4 regions of the Colwellia sp. Bg11-28 genome follow, and region 3 is predicted to be linked to each of the others. Evidence: predicted binding sites of a transcription regulator. Region 3 holds the regulator's gene; each other region holds the start of a gene.
The links. The regulator LexA, encoded in region 3, represses DNA repair genes until DNA is damaged. The targets are predictions, from matches to a motif close to TACTGTATNNNNATACAGTA.
Positions count from the first base shown of each region.

Region 1: dinB (DNA polymerase IV) is a predicted target of LexA. The motif match lies at 1,227-1,246, and genes of this name have one in related genera.
Region 2: CXF79_RS09260 (LexA family protein) is a predicted target of LexA. The motif match lies at 1,950-1,969, and genes of this name have one in related genera.
Region 4: uvrD (DNA helicase II) is a predicted target of LexA. The motif match lies at 1,731-1,750, and genes of this name have one in related genera.

Region 1 covers NZ_PJBA01000001.1:270,799-274,020, reverse strand. The annotation lists gene hemH (ferrochelatase) at 92-1,156, shown strand; gene dinB (DNA polymerase IV) at 1,265-2,323, shown strand; gene alaS (alanine--tRNA ligase) at 2,816-3,222, shown strand, end outside.
Region 2 covers NZ_PJBA01000006.1:525,669-528,890, forward strand. The annotation lists gene CXF79_RS09250 (helix-turn-helix domain-containing protein) at 245-511, opposite strand; gene CXF79_RS09255 (HNH endonuclease family protein) at 931-1,659, opposite strand; gene CXF79_RS09260 (LexA family protein) at 1,983-2,396, shown strand; gene CXF79_RS09265 (Y-family DNA polymerase) at 2,384-3,222, shown strand, end outside.
Region 3 covers NZ_PJBA01000005.1:227,879-231,100, forward strand. The annotation lists gene coxB (cytochrome c oxidase subunit II) at 1-659, opposite strand, end outside; gene lexA (transcriptional repressor LexA) at 1,225-1,860, opposite strand; gene CXF79_RS06520 (TonB-dependent receptor) at 2,703-3,222, shown strand, end outside.
Region 4 covers NZ_PJBA01000005.1:24,300-27,521, forward strand. The annotation lists gene dapF (diaminopimelate epimerase) at 1-150, shown strand, start outside; gene CXF79_RS05580 (DUF484 family protein) at 190-903, shown strand; gene CXF79_RS05585 (HAD-IA family hydrolase) at 928-1,701, shown strand; gene uvrD (DNA helicase II) at 1,861-3,222, shown strand, end outside.

The DNA.
Region 1 (3,222 bases), on a different contig from region 3:
GATTATGATTCGCCCAGGTTTCCTGAAACGAGCATCTTCAAGTGGAACGGGTATATAAACTCAATAACTTAAAATAAGAAGAAAAAGCCAAATGAAATCTCGCTTTAGTGCACGTCAACAAAATAGTGATAATACCGCTGATGAAAATAAAGGCACAACAACAGCAGTATTATTAACTAATTTGGGATCACCCGATGAGCCGACAACAAGTGCAGTACGTCGTTATTTACGAGAGTTTTTATCAGATACACGTGTGGTCGAAATTCCGCGCTTAATTTGGCTATTAATTTTACACGGTATTATTTTACGCATTAGACCAGCAAAATCTGCCAAGTTGTACCAAACGGTTTGGCAAGATGATGGCGCGCCTTTAATATCAATTACGGCGGCACAGAAAGAAAAAATGGCAACGAAAATAAAATTGCAATACGGTGACAATGTTATTGTTGATTTTGCCATGCGTTATGGAAATCCATCAATTGCGAGTGTATTACAAAAATTTCAGCAACAAGGTGTTGATAAACTTGTTGTGTTACCTCTATATCCCCAATACGCAGGTCCAACGACAGCGTCCACTTTTGATGCAGTTAGTAAAGAATTACAAAAATGGCGCTATATACCATCGATACACTTTTTAAATACCTATCATAATAATCCATTCTATATACAAGCATTAGCTGAAACAGTTGAAGAGCATGTAGCAAGCCATGGTAAGCCCGAGCGCTTAGTGTTGTCATATCATGGTATGCCAGAGCTATTTCATAAGTGGGGAGATCCCTATTATGACTTCTGTCAGGAAACAACTTCACTACTCAAAAGGCTATTACTTGAAAGTGATTTAGGTTTTACTGATGATGAAATTATTATGACCTTCCAATCACGTTTCGGTAAGGCTGAGTGGCTTAAGCCGTATACGGATGAGACCCTGGAAAACCTTCCTAAGCAAGGTATAAAACACGTTGCTATTATGAGCCCTGCATTTAGTGCTGATTGTCTTGAAACCCTTGAAGAGTTAATTCACGAAAATAGTGAAGTATTCTTAGAAGCAGGTGGTGAAAGCTATCATTATATTGCTGCGCTAAATGATCGTGATGATCATATTGATGCCTTGTTTGATGTATTGTCGCCAACATTGGGCTCGCCTAACCTTAACTAGGTATTTAATGAACAAAATTAGCCAGCCGCCAATTCAATAATCACACTTGCTAAGCTATATAAAAACAGTATACTGTTTTTATATACAGTTTATGGCGGTAGGGGCATTATGGGTAATCAGAAAAAAATAATTCACATTGATATGGACTGCTTTTATGCTGCTATTGAAATGCGAGATTTTCCTGAATATCAAAATATCCCATTGGCCGTTGGTGGTGATGGCCCGCGTAGTGTCTTATGTACTAGTAATTATCAAGCTCGTCAGTTTGGTGTCCGTTCAGCCATGCCAGCGATTAAAGCCAAACAGCTTTGTCCACACCTTAAAATTGTTCATGGCCGCATGGATGTTTATAAAGAAACCTCCAAAAATATTAGAGAAATATTTTCTCGTTATACCGATCTCATTGAACCTTTATCTTTAGATGAGGCCTATCTGGATGTTACTGATGCAACAATGTGTCAGGGTAGTGCGACGCTTATTGCTGAGAGAATTAGAGCTGATATCTTTAATGAATTAAATTTAACGGCATCAGCAGGCATTGCACCGAATAAGTTTTTAGCAAAAATTGCCAGTGATGAAAATAAACCTAATGGTCAATGCGTTATTACCCCAGATAAAGTCGCTAACTTTGTTGAACAACTTTCATTAAAGAAAATACCTGGTATTGGCCCAAAAACGTTTGAAAAATTAAACAGGCATGGTTATGTAACTTGTGCGGATGTACGTCAAAGTAATATTCGAGCGCTACAAAATATTGTCGGTAAATTTGCTAATAGCTTGTACTTAAAATCACATGGTGTCGATAATCGAGATTTAGAAGTCAGCCGGCAACGCAAATCTCTCGCCATCGAAACAACATTAGCGCACGATATATCTACTCAAGATGAGTGTAAGCTTGTTATTGATTCCTTATACCAAAAATTACTCACTAGACTCGCTCCCCACAGTAATAGGGAAATCATTAGGCAAGGTGTGAAGCTTAAGTTTACTGATTTTAATCAAACAACCGTAGAAACACAAAGCAACGAGTGTCAGCAAGCCCTTTTTATCAGTTTATTATCAAAGGCATATAGCCGGTCAAATAAACGCGGTGTACGGCTTGTTGGTCTAACACTGGGATTTGCTGATAGTCCAGGCGAAAGTCAGCAGTTGTCTCTTTCGTTATAGTACTTATTATCAGATCAGAGTGGCATTGAAAAATACGGCACTACATTGTGCCGTGATTTTATTAGAACGACCAGAGCATTCCAAACTAGCATTGCTACAAAAACTAACCCTGCGTTATTTTTCGTCGAAAGAGATTGATGCGGCTTTCGAAATTTGAGCCCAAAAGGCTATTTGAGGGATGAGTGCATTGTTGTCAGTCGCTGTCGATATCAATTGAATCGAGGCTCTGGTTGGCTTTACATAGCTAATGAACTAGAACAAAAAGGCGTCTGCACAACATTTATCCAAGAATTGCGTGAAAGTTGTGAAATTGATTGGTATCTTCAAGGTGAGCTTGCGTATAATAAGCAGCACAAAAAGAACAAGCTAAGAAAATTCGTTTTTTATAATACCCTGGTTATTCCCGTGATTAAATTTTTCGGTATAAAGCTAAAGCCATAATGAACGTAGACCCTAATTAAAATAGACCTAAATCGATTTGTAGAGTATCCCATGATTAAAAGCACCGCAGAAGTCCGTCAGGCATTTTTAGATTTTTTTGCCACCAAACAACATCAAATAGTTAAAAGTAGCTCACTTGTTCCTGGTAATGATGCAACGTTATTATTTACCAATGCAGGCATGGTTCCTTTTAAAGATGTTTTTTTAGGTGCTGAGACACGTAGTTATACACGAGCAACCTCTGCACAACGCTGTGTACGAGCCGGTGGTAAGCATAACGATTTAGAAAATGTTGGCTACACTGCACGTCATCACACTTTTTTCGAAATGATGGGTAACTTTAGTTTTGGTGATTACTTCAAAAATGATGCAATTAGTTATGCTTGGGAGTTTTTAACTGGCGAGTTAGGGTTAGCAAAAGAAAAGTTATTAGTCACAGTATATGCCACGGATGAAGA
Region 2 (3,222 bases), on a different contig from region 3:
GATTATGGTTAGCTATTCAATACAAAACCTAATCCATCTTAGTCGATAAGCAATAATACCTAACGTCTATTTTCTGGCATTAGTTAGCCTTAAATAGCGCAACGGCAGTAATGAGTTTAAAACTGTCGTCGGGAATAACGGTGGTGGTATTTCTACATAGCGCACGGTGAAACCTATTAAACTAATGTCTCATTGCTGTCGTTTTGGAGAGGAAGAACTTGAGTCCGTTTAGTATGAAGCGGTGTTAATCATCTTTGAAAAAATCTTGTAGATCGTCAAAGTCAGGGATGCGATTTCTGATAGGGGATACGCTTAATTCAAGCCCAAGGCCATTTATATACCGTTCATATACTCTAAGTGAACCCGTGAACTTCCCATTTTCTATTAATGATATAATAGATTTATGAACACCAGTTTCTTCAGATAAAGCCTTCTGAGTTTTACCAAGCTCTTTACGTTTATGGGTGATAATATTCCCATTTTCAATCCGACTAAACATAGAGCCCTTCATATATAACTTAAAGTAATTTGTTTACTATATAGTAAATAAATTGCATTGGTATAGCTTTGTTTACAATATAGTAAACTTTTCAAAGTTGATTATTAGTAAGAATGGCTTTGATATTGAGCTCACTTAAAAGTTAAAACCCAGTTGGTCACTATTTTTAAGCTTACGGATTCTTACTGTAGTGATAGTCTTTTTGCCACCTAGTTAGAGGAAACAGTCTTATGTTGTCATATCTTTAAGTGGTATTAGTGAGCCTTAGATAAATACTTTAACCACAATGATGATGTTCTGCTGCCAAGGTGTTCTAAGCCACTAAAATGGTCATATGGTAGTTAAAGAAGCAGCGGTACATTTCATTTTTACTGGTTTACAATTATTAGCAAGATTGAAATAAATCACTAAGTAGTGAGTTGAAATCTTGGTTAATTACAATATTGCTTTTTAATTTGACCGTAACTACCTTTTTCTTTATCACTCAACGTTAAGTTGTAGGTCTTATAAACTCTGAGAAAGCGAGATATGTATTGACACTGATTAGCTGGCGGTAACCATGCATTTAATCCCTTTGCTCCTTTTTGTTTATTCAACCTTGCTTCGACACTCAATAGATTTGCGGGGTCGTTTGCAAACTTTACACGCTTGGCTTTAGTCCAGTGATTCGCTCCGTGTAACCATGCCCACTCCAGCGATACAACATGGTCAATGTCTATCTCTGAGGCCACATATAGAGTTTTCCCTGAAAATGGTGAAATCCATTTTCCTGATGCTACCTCACACTCCTTTTCTGTTTTAAACAGGACAGGCGACAAAGAATAAGTGATGAGTGTTTCCATTCTTGAGTTCTGGCAGTCTTTGTTACTGTCAGCCCAGCCATGCCCAAACATCTTTCGTGAATAATTTGACGATATAGTTGATTTTTTCTGTGTGTGAACTGGTGTAGAGGAAGAGTTTTTAGCTAGTCTGCCACCGGATTCGATACACGACGCTAAACTATTAAACGAAGTAAAGTTCTTAGTACGTTTGTAGGATGGGCTTTTTAGGTCGTGGCATATATCTGACTTTGATTTCTTAATCGTTTCAGCATTGGCTAAAGGAGTAAGTAAAATAAGGTTGAGCAGTACAGAAGGGAATAATAAACTTTTGAATGTCATGTAATAAGTACCGAATATGTATTTTGACTTAGTAGAAAATTTTAGAAAGGTCTCTTTGGCTTAGAAGTCTTTTCTTGTTAATAAAAGCTGCCGACTGTTCTTAAGGAGTTCATAGAATTTCACCTGTAAAACCCACAGGGACTAAAGACAATCGAATAATGCTCAACTTACCTTAATAGTATTTAGCATCAAAGTATTAAGTTTAATTCATTACCAATATTTTAATGCGCTATTGGTTTTAGTAATACCTAATTGATGATCGCACTTCATAATATCTCCAAAAAACACTATACTGTACTTATATACAGTAATATTGGTTTTTTATGAAGATAATACCCGTTTATATTGAAGCAGGCATATCCGGCTTTGAATCACCCGCAGCAGAATATAGAGAACTAAATCTATCATTAGAAGAGTTACTTCTTCAGCACCCTAATGCGACTTTCTTTGGTCTAGCTAATGGACGGTCAATGGAAGGGAAAGGGATTTTTAATGGGGATGTTCTGGTCGTTGATAGAGCAGAGCATGTTAGTAATGGCGCTGTGATTGTGGCAAATTTTAATGGGTGCTTTGTGTGCAAAATCATTGATACTGAAAATGCCTTATTGCTATCTGCATCTGAGAGTCACAAGCCTATCAAAATATCTGACAGTGATGACTTTCAAATAGAAGGGGTAGTCAATGTATCCTTTAGATTGCATAAACAACTACCCGTCCTGCTGTCATGTTTGGGTTAGTTGATGCTGTTTCATTCTATGCTCGTGCGGAAAAGGTCTTTGACCCAACCATTAGGCATAAACCCGTTGTCGTCTTAACCAATAACGATGGCTGTATTTGTGCTGTTTGTCCTATTGCGCGTCAATTAGGCATACCTAAATTTGTTCCTTATTTTAAGATTAAGGCATTTTTAGAAAAAAATAATGTCGTTGTTCGTTCTTCAAATTATGAGTTATATGCTGACTTAAGTGAAAGAATGATGAACGTTATTGCACGGTATTCTGATAACCATTATGTCTATTCTATTGATGAATCGTTCTTACATTTCAGGAACTTTAGCTGTGTTGATAACTGGCAGGAATACGGCCATGTAATACGAAAGGCTGTTTGGCGAGAGACACGATTACCCGTTGGCGTAGGTTTTGGTGCAACTTTAACATTAGCCAAAGCAGCGAACCATGCATCCAAGAAATTATCAGGTTTTGATGGTGTTGCTGTAATAGATGATGAAGCCTCTCGTAAAGAAATCCTTTCTAGAATGTCGCTCACTGAGGTTTGGGGTATTGGCAATAAGTTGAGTAAACGGTTAAGTATATTAGGGCTTAAAAATGGCTGGGATTTAGCTAATCAATCACCTAAAGCTATGCGAGGTCAGTTTGGTGTGGTCGTTGAACGCACGGTGAATGAACTGAACGGCATGCAGTGCTTAAATTGGGATGAAATAGGGCAAGACAAACAAGAGATATTTTCTACACGTAGTTTCGGGCAACGAGTTACCGACGGTCATGCACTTAAAGCTGCACTATCGAGTCACGCCAGTATTGTTGCGTCAAAAGTGAGAAGACA
Region 3 (3,222 bases):
GGTTCTTCGACTCTAGTCCAGGCTTCATTGATGAATCCTGGATTAGCATCCTGTTTAACGGCAAAAGCAGGCACCCACCATGAATGGATAACATCATCAGATGTTATTAAAAATCTAACTTTTTTATTAGCAGGAATAACAAGCGGCTTATCAACCTCAAGTAAATAGTTTTTACCTTTGATGGCGCTAGTTTCTTGTTGGTTTTGGTATTGCTCGCGAGGGGTGGAAAGCACAGAATAATATTCAATATCTTGGTCAAAGTATTTGTAATGCCATTTCCATTGCGAGCCCGTGATTTGAATCGTAACATCAGAGTTCTCATTGTCTTCCATCGCTATCAGTGTTTGTGTAGCAGGCACTGCCATGGCGATTAAAATAACAATGGGTATTGCTGTCCATAAAATTTCTACTTTAGTACTTTCATGAAAATCAGCAGGCTTTGCACCTTTAGATTTTCTGTGAAAAGCAATCGACCAAAACATAGCGCCAAAAACTAAAATACCGATAGCAGTACAAATATAGAGCACTAGCATATGTAAATCATATACGTCTCTACTAACGGCAGTAACCCCTTTAGTTAGGTTTAACTGCGTCTCTGCCCAGGCTGAATTGGCAAATAGGCTGACCAACACTAGCCAAATTAGCTTATGTTTCCCCACACGGCATCTCCTCTTTTCAATGATAGAGAACAGATGTGCAGCAATGTACTTCATAACTCACTGAACTGAATATCTGTTGTTGTTATTATTATTTTTATCAACTAACAAGAGCTCGGTTTAGCCACGGTTGCGCTATATAGAACGGTTCATGACGAATATACATAATTTAGAGATCAAGTTAATTATCGACGTAAAAGAGTAATCAGTCATAGTACTAGTGAACTAGTGTGACAGGATTAGCAAACAGACGTCTTTTTATTCTTTTTATGTTCGTTTTGTATGCGTTACTATTTATAGAATTACGCTAAAAATTGATCTAGGTCAAACATTTTATAACTGAGGAATTATAAAAAAGCCATTTAATTCAATGGAGTAATAGCTCTAAAGAGAGTGTGAGCTCTACTGGGACTAGCTTTGATTAAATCTAATAAAGGGATTTAAGAATTACAGAAAATCACGTGGAAATTTAGAAAGGAAAATATTGAAGATAAATAAAAACGCCATATTTATTACGCAGTAATTAGGTAATAAATATGACGAATGCTGTAACAGTGGCTATGATGGATTACATCCAACGTCCACTTCGAATAATACCGACGGCGATACCCTCAATATTAAACTCTTGATTAGCTAAGTCGACTTTAATAGGAGAGAAGTCTTCATTTTCTGCATGCAAATAGACAACATTTCCTTCACGTTTGAAACGTTTTACGGTGACATCATTTTCAACACGGGCAACAACAACTTGACCATTCTGTACTTCAGTAGTTTGATGCACAGCAAGTAAGTCGCCGTCTAGAATACCGATATCTTTCATGCTTTCGCCATTTACACGCAAGAGATAATCGGCAGCAGGATGGAATAAATTACCATCCATTTTATAATGTTCTTCAATATGCTCTTGCGCCAAAATAGGTTCACCGGCGGCAACTCGCCCTATCAGTGGTAAACCTTCTGCTTCAAGCATTTCTTCAACCAAGCGAATGCCACGAGAAGTGCCTGCAAGCATTTCAATGTAGCCTTTTTTTGCTAAAGCTTTTAAGTGTTCTTCGGCGGCATTAGCTGATTTGAAACCAAAAAAATTAGCGATTTCAGCACGTGTAGGTGGCATGCCTGTATCTTGAATCTTTGCTTTGATTAAATCATAAATCTGTTGCTGTCGTTTAGTCAGTGGGCGTAATTCGGTAGTTGAATCTATCATAGCTTTAGCCTGTAAATTTACACAGTATTACTGGTAGTATATACAGGATGTGATGAAAGGCAAGCCCCGCTTAGGTATATCTAACTAATTATTGTTTACGTGCAGAAATCACCTCACATTATGATTATCTACCTATGTTTTCATGAGAGTATATTGTTGTTCACAGCTGACTTTATATGAATTATCAACATGACTACTAATAATTAAGTTTATGGTTAGTAAGCTATTAATTGACAACAGGGTGGTTTGACACGTGTAAATTTAACCAAGTATATACTCGTTTATATAGCCCTATTTTTATTACCAGACCATAATTTAGCTTTCATCATCTATATCCAGCACATAGATTATTAACTAGTAAATATAATATAGTTTTGTCAGAATGATTTTAAGTTTGGCTACATTAACGCACTAAAAATAACAAAAGGTTACCGATGCACTGGCGGAAAAAACTTGTTCAATCGTCTTTAATATTTGTAAGTGAAAAACTTACTGTTGAGGTTATTGAACAACGAAAATTTAACTCAGCTAGCATAGCAGCAACACTCGCTTTAGCGTGTGCTCCATATGTTCAAAGTGCTGAATTAAGTAATACCTATTCGTTCAATATTCCTCAGCAAAGAGCAGATCTATCGCTCACTCAATTTGCAGAGCAAGCCGACTTAACGCTCATTTTCTCACTTGATAAAGTAAGTGATATAACGGCAAATAAGTTAACTGGCAATTATTCTATTGAACAAGCCATTAAACTTTTACTTGAGGATACGGAGTTAGTTGCAACATTGAGTGGTCAAGGTCTGCTTTCCATAAATAATAAAAATGATTTGGGGAAGACAGATAACATGTTTAAAAAAAATACATTATCGACAGCAATTATTGCAATTTTAGCGTCAACAGCTTCAGTCCAAGCGCATGCTGAAGACAGTAAAACAGCTGAAAAAGACGTTGAAAAAATCACCGTTACAGGCATTAGAGGCGCTCTTGGTCGCGCTTTAGACACAAAACGTGAAGCTAGTGGCGTAGTTGATTCTATTTCTGCTGAGGATATTGGCAAGTTTCCGGACACTAACCTTGCAGAATCATTACAACGTATTACTGGCGTCTCGATAGATAGATCGGGTGGTGAAGGTCAAAAAATCACCGTGCGTGGTTTTGGTCCACAATTCAATACAGTACTTGTTAATGGTCGACAACAAGCCTCTGAAGATCCAGGTCGTGATTTTAGTTTTGATACGCTTGCTGCCGAAATGGTAAAAACCCTAGATGTGCATAAAACATCATCAGCGACGGTACAGTCAGGTGGTATTGGCGCCACGGTTAATATTGAAACGGCGAAACCTTTTGCTATTAATGGTTTTAAAT
Region 4 (3,222 bases), 200 kb from region 3:
GTTATTGGTTATATGCAGAAAAAACTAGCGAAACAAGTCACCGTAGAACTGCCAGGTGGAAAATTGCGAATATTTTGGCAAGGACCGGGTCATCCAGTGAAAATGTCTGGACCGGCAACACACGTATTTGATGGTCAAATATCGATATAATCCGCTACTTTCCCAATCCCTTATTAGTAATAGTATCCAATGAAAGAAGAACCTAGCAAGATGAATGATGTACAACAAGCTATCAATAGCGATGATATCCCATTAACGGATGAGTTAGTGGTAAGTTACTTACAAGATAACCCTGAGTTTTTTAATCGCAATAACAGCTTAATGACTGGCTTAAGGCTCAATGATGAGCAACGTGGGACTGTTTCTTTAGTGGAACGTCAACAACAGCAACTGCGTCAAAAAGTCTATGGATTAGAAGATGAGATTACTCAGTTAATGTCAGTAGCTAACCATAATGAGCAGTTATTTGTGCTTTATAGTGATCTATATTTACGCTTACTGGATTGTCAATCAGCGGAAGAATTACTCGATTGTTTACATCAAGCGACAACAGAATTGTTATCTTTATCCTCGTTTAAATTGTGGTTAGTTTCAGGAAATAACACCGAGGTGGCTCACCATAGTTTGTCGACTAATGATTGTGCTGGCGTTATGCAAAACCGCTTAACTAACGACGAGTACTATTTTGGTCGTTTGCAAGAAAGTGAACAAACCCTGATTTTCTCTAAGCCATGCTTAGGCTCAGTAGTATTGATTAAACTAACTCATGATGAACAAGCCGTTGGATTTTTAGCGATTGGTAGTGAAGACGCTCATCACTTCGACCCGCGTATGGATACCTTATTACTTAATCAGTTCAAACGCTTAGTTGCCAAGTTATTACACCAACAGTTATCAATGTAAGAATTCTAAGGATTATGTGAGACTATGCAATTTTACCGACGTTTAACCGCGATTAAAGCCATTAGTTTTGATTTAGATGACACCTTGTATAATAACCGACCAATAATGCAGTCGGTTGAACAGCAAATGGCGCATTACTTTACTGAAAAGTTTGCCATTTTATTACCTGAGCTACTCGTTGAACCAAAGCAGGTCTTTAATCGACGTTTTTGGGCACCGTATCGACAACAAGCGATAAAAGCACATCAGGATATTTCTCACGATGTGGTAAGACTGCGTTTTGAAAGTTATCGTTTAGGTTTGCTGGCGCATAATCTCTCTGCAGAAGCAGCGAGAAAAGAAGCACAAGCGGGCTTAGATTATTTCATTAACTTACGAAGTGATTTTACCGTACCCAAAGAAAGCCATGAACTCTTAGCGAGTTTAAGCAAAGTGTTTCCGTTGGTCTCAATCAGTAATGGTAATGTAGACACCAGAGCCCTGGGCATTGATCATTATTTTCAACATATTTATCATGCCGGTTTTCAAACAGGCAATTGTCATGATGAAAGTGAACATTTGCTAAAACAAAAACCTGAAACCGATATGTTTTCCTTAGTTTGTCAGCAACTCGATATTTTACCTGAACAGTTATTACATGTCGGAGATTGTGGTTTTGCCGATATTCATGGTGCATTAAATGCCGGTTGCCAAACTGCTTGGTTACCGCAATACGGTGTGGGTAAAAGCCTACAGCAAATACCTCATATTGAATTAAGCCTAGTAAGCGACCTGTCACAACTAATTCGAAAAGCTTAAGTATTTGATAGATTACCAAATTGAGCGGGTACTGTAATAATAAACAGTAAAATGCACTCCTGCTCTTAAATGGTGATATACTTTTGCTTTTTATGTACTGATATCTACTTCAATAAATTACGTCACCTCAACTTCGCCACCTAAATAAAGGTTATTCCTATGGACGTTTCAGAATTACTCGACTCTCTCAATGATAAGCAACGTGATGTTGTTGCAGCCCCAAAGCAAAATATGCTTATTTTGGCTGGCGCTGGCAGTGGTAAAACTCGAGTATTAGTGCAACGTATCGCCTGGTTAATGCAAGTTGAGGGGATCTCATCGCATAGCATTTTGGCGGTAACTTTTACCAACAAAGCAGCGGCAGAAATGCGTGCTCGTGTAGAACAAGTGACCAATGGTAATACTCACGGCATGTGGATAGGTACCTTTCATGGCTTGGCGCATCGTTTATTAAGAATGCATTTCCAAGAAGCTAATTTACCGCAAAGTTTTCAAGTATTAGATAGTGATGATCAACTGCGTTTGATTAAACGTATTGTTCGTTCATTAGAGTTAGATGAGAAAAAATGGCCACCTAAACAATTTGTTTGGTATATCAATGGTAAGAAAGATGAAGGTTTGCGCCCTCAACATATTGATGCCCAGTTCGATCCTACCGAAGAATTGTTTGTTAAAGTTTATAAAGCCTATCAAGAAACCTGTGACAGAGCCGGTTTAGTTGATTTTGCCGAGCTGTTATTACGTGCCCATGAATTATGGTTGAAAAACCCAGCACTATTAGATCATTATCAGCAACGTTTTGGTCATATTCTAGTCGACGAATTTCAAGATACCAACGCCATTCAATATGCTTGGCTTACTATGCTGGGCAAAGCTCGCAGTAAGGTGATGATTGTTGGTGATGACGATCAATCAATCTATGGCTGGCGTGGCGCTAAGATTGAGAATATCGAACGTTTTTTACAAGAATATGATGACGCGAAAACTATTCGTCTTGAGCAAAATTATCGTTCAACCGCTAACATTTTGAAATCAGCTAACCAATTAATCTGCAATAACAACAATCGCATGGGTAAAGAGTTGTGGACTGATGGAGAAGCGGGCGAAAAAATCTCAATTTATACTGCTTTTAATGAAATTGATGAAGCGCGCTTTATCGCTGGCCGTATAAAGCAATGGCGTGACGATGGCGGTAAACTTGATGAAATAGCCATATTGTATCGCTCAAATGCACAATCACGCTTACTTGAAGAAGCGTTATTGCAAGGACAATTGCCTTATCGAATTTACGGTGGTCAACGATTCTTCGAACGACAAGAAATAAAAGATGCGCTTGCTTACATGCGTCTTATTAATAATCGTGATGATGATGCGGCCTTTGAGCGTGTTATCAATACGCCTACGCGTGGTATTGGTAATCAAACCTTGTCATTAGTGAGAGACGCAGCACGGGGTTTGGAAGTAACAATGTGGCAAGCTTGCCAGCAAATGTTAAAAGCAGAGCAATTAAAGGGCAGAGGC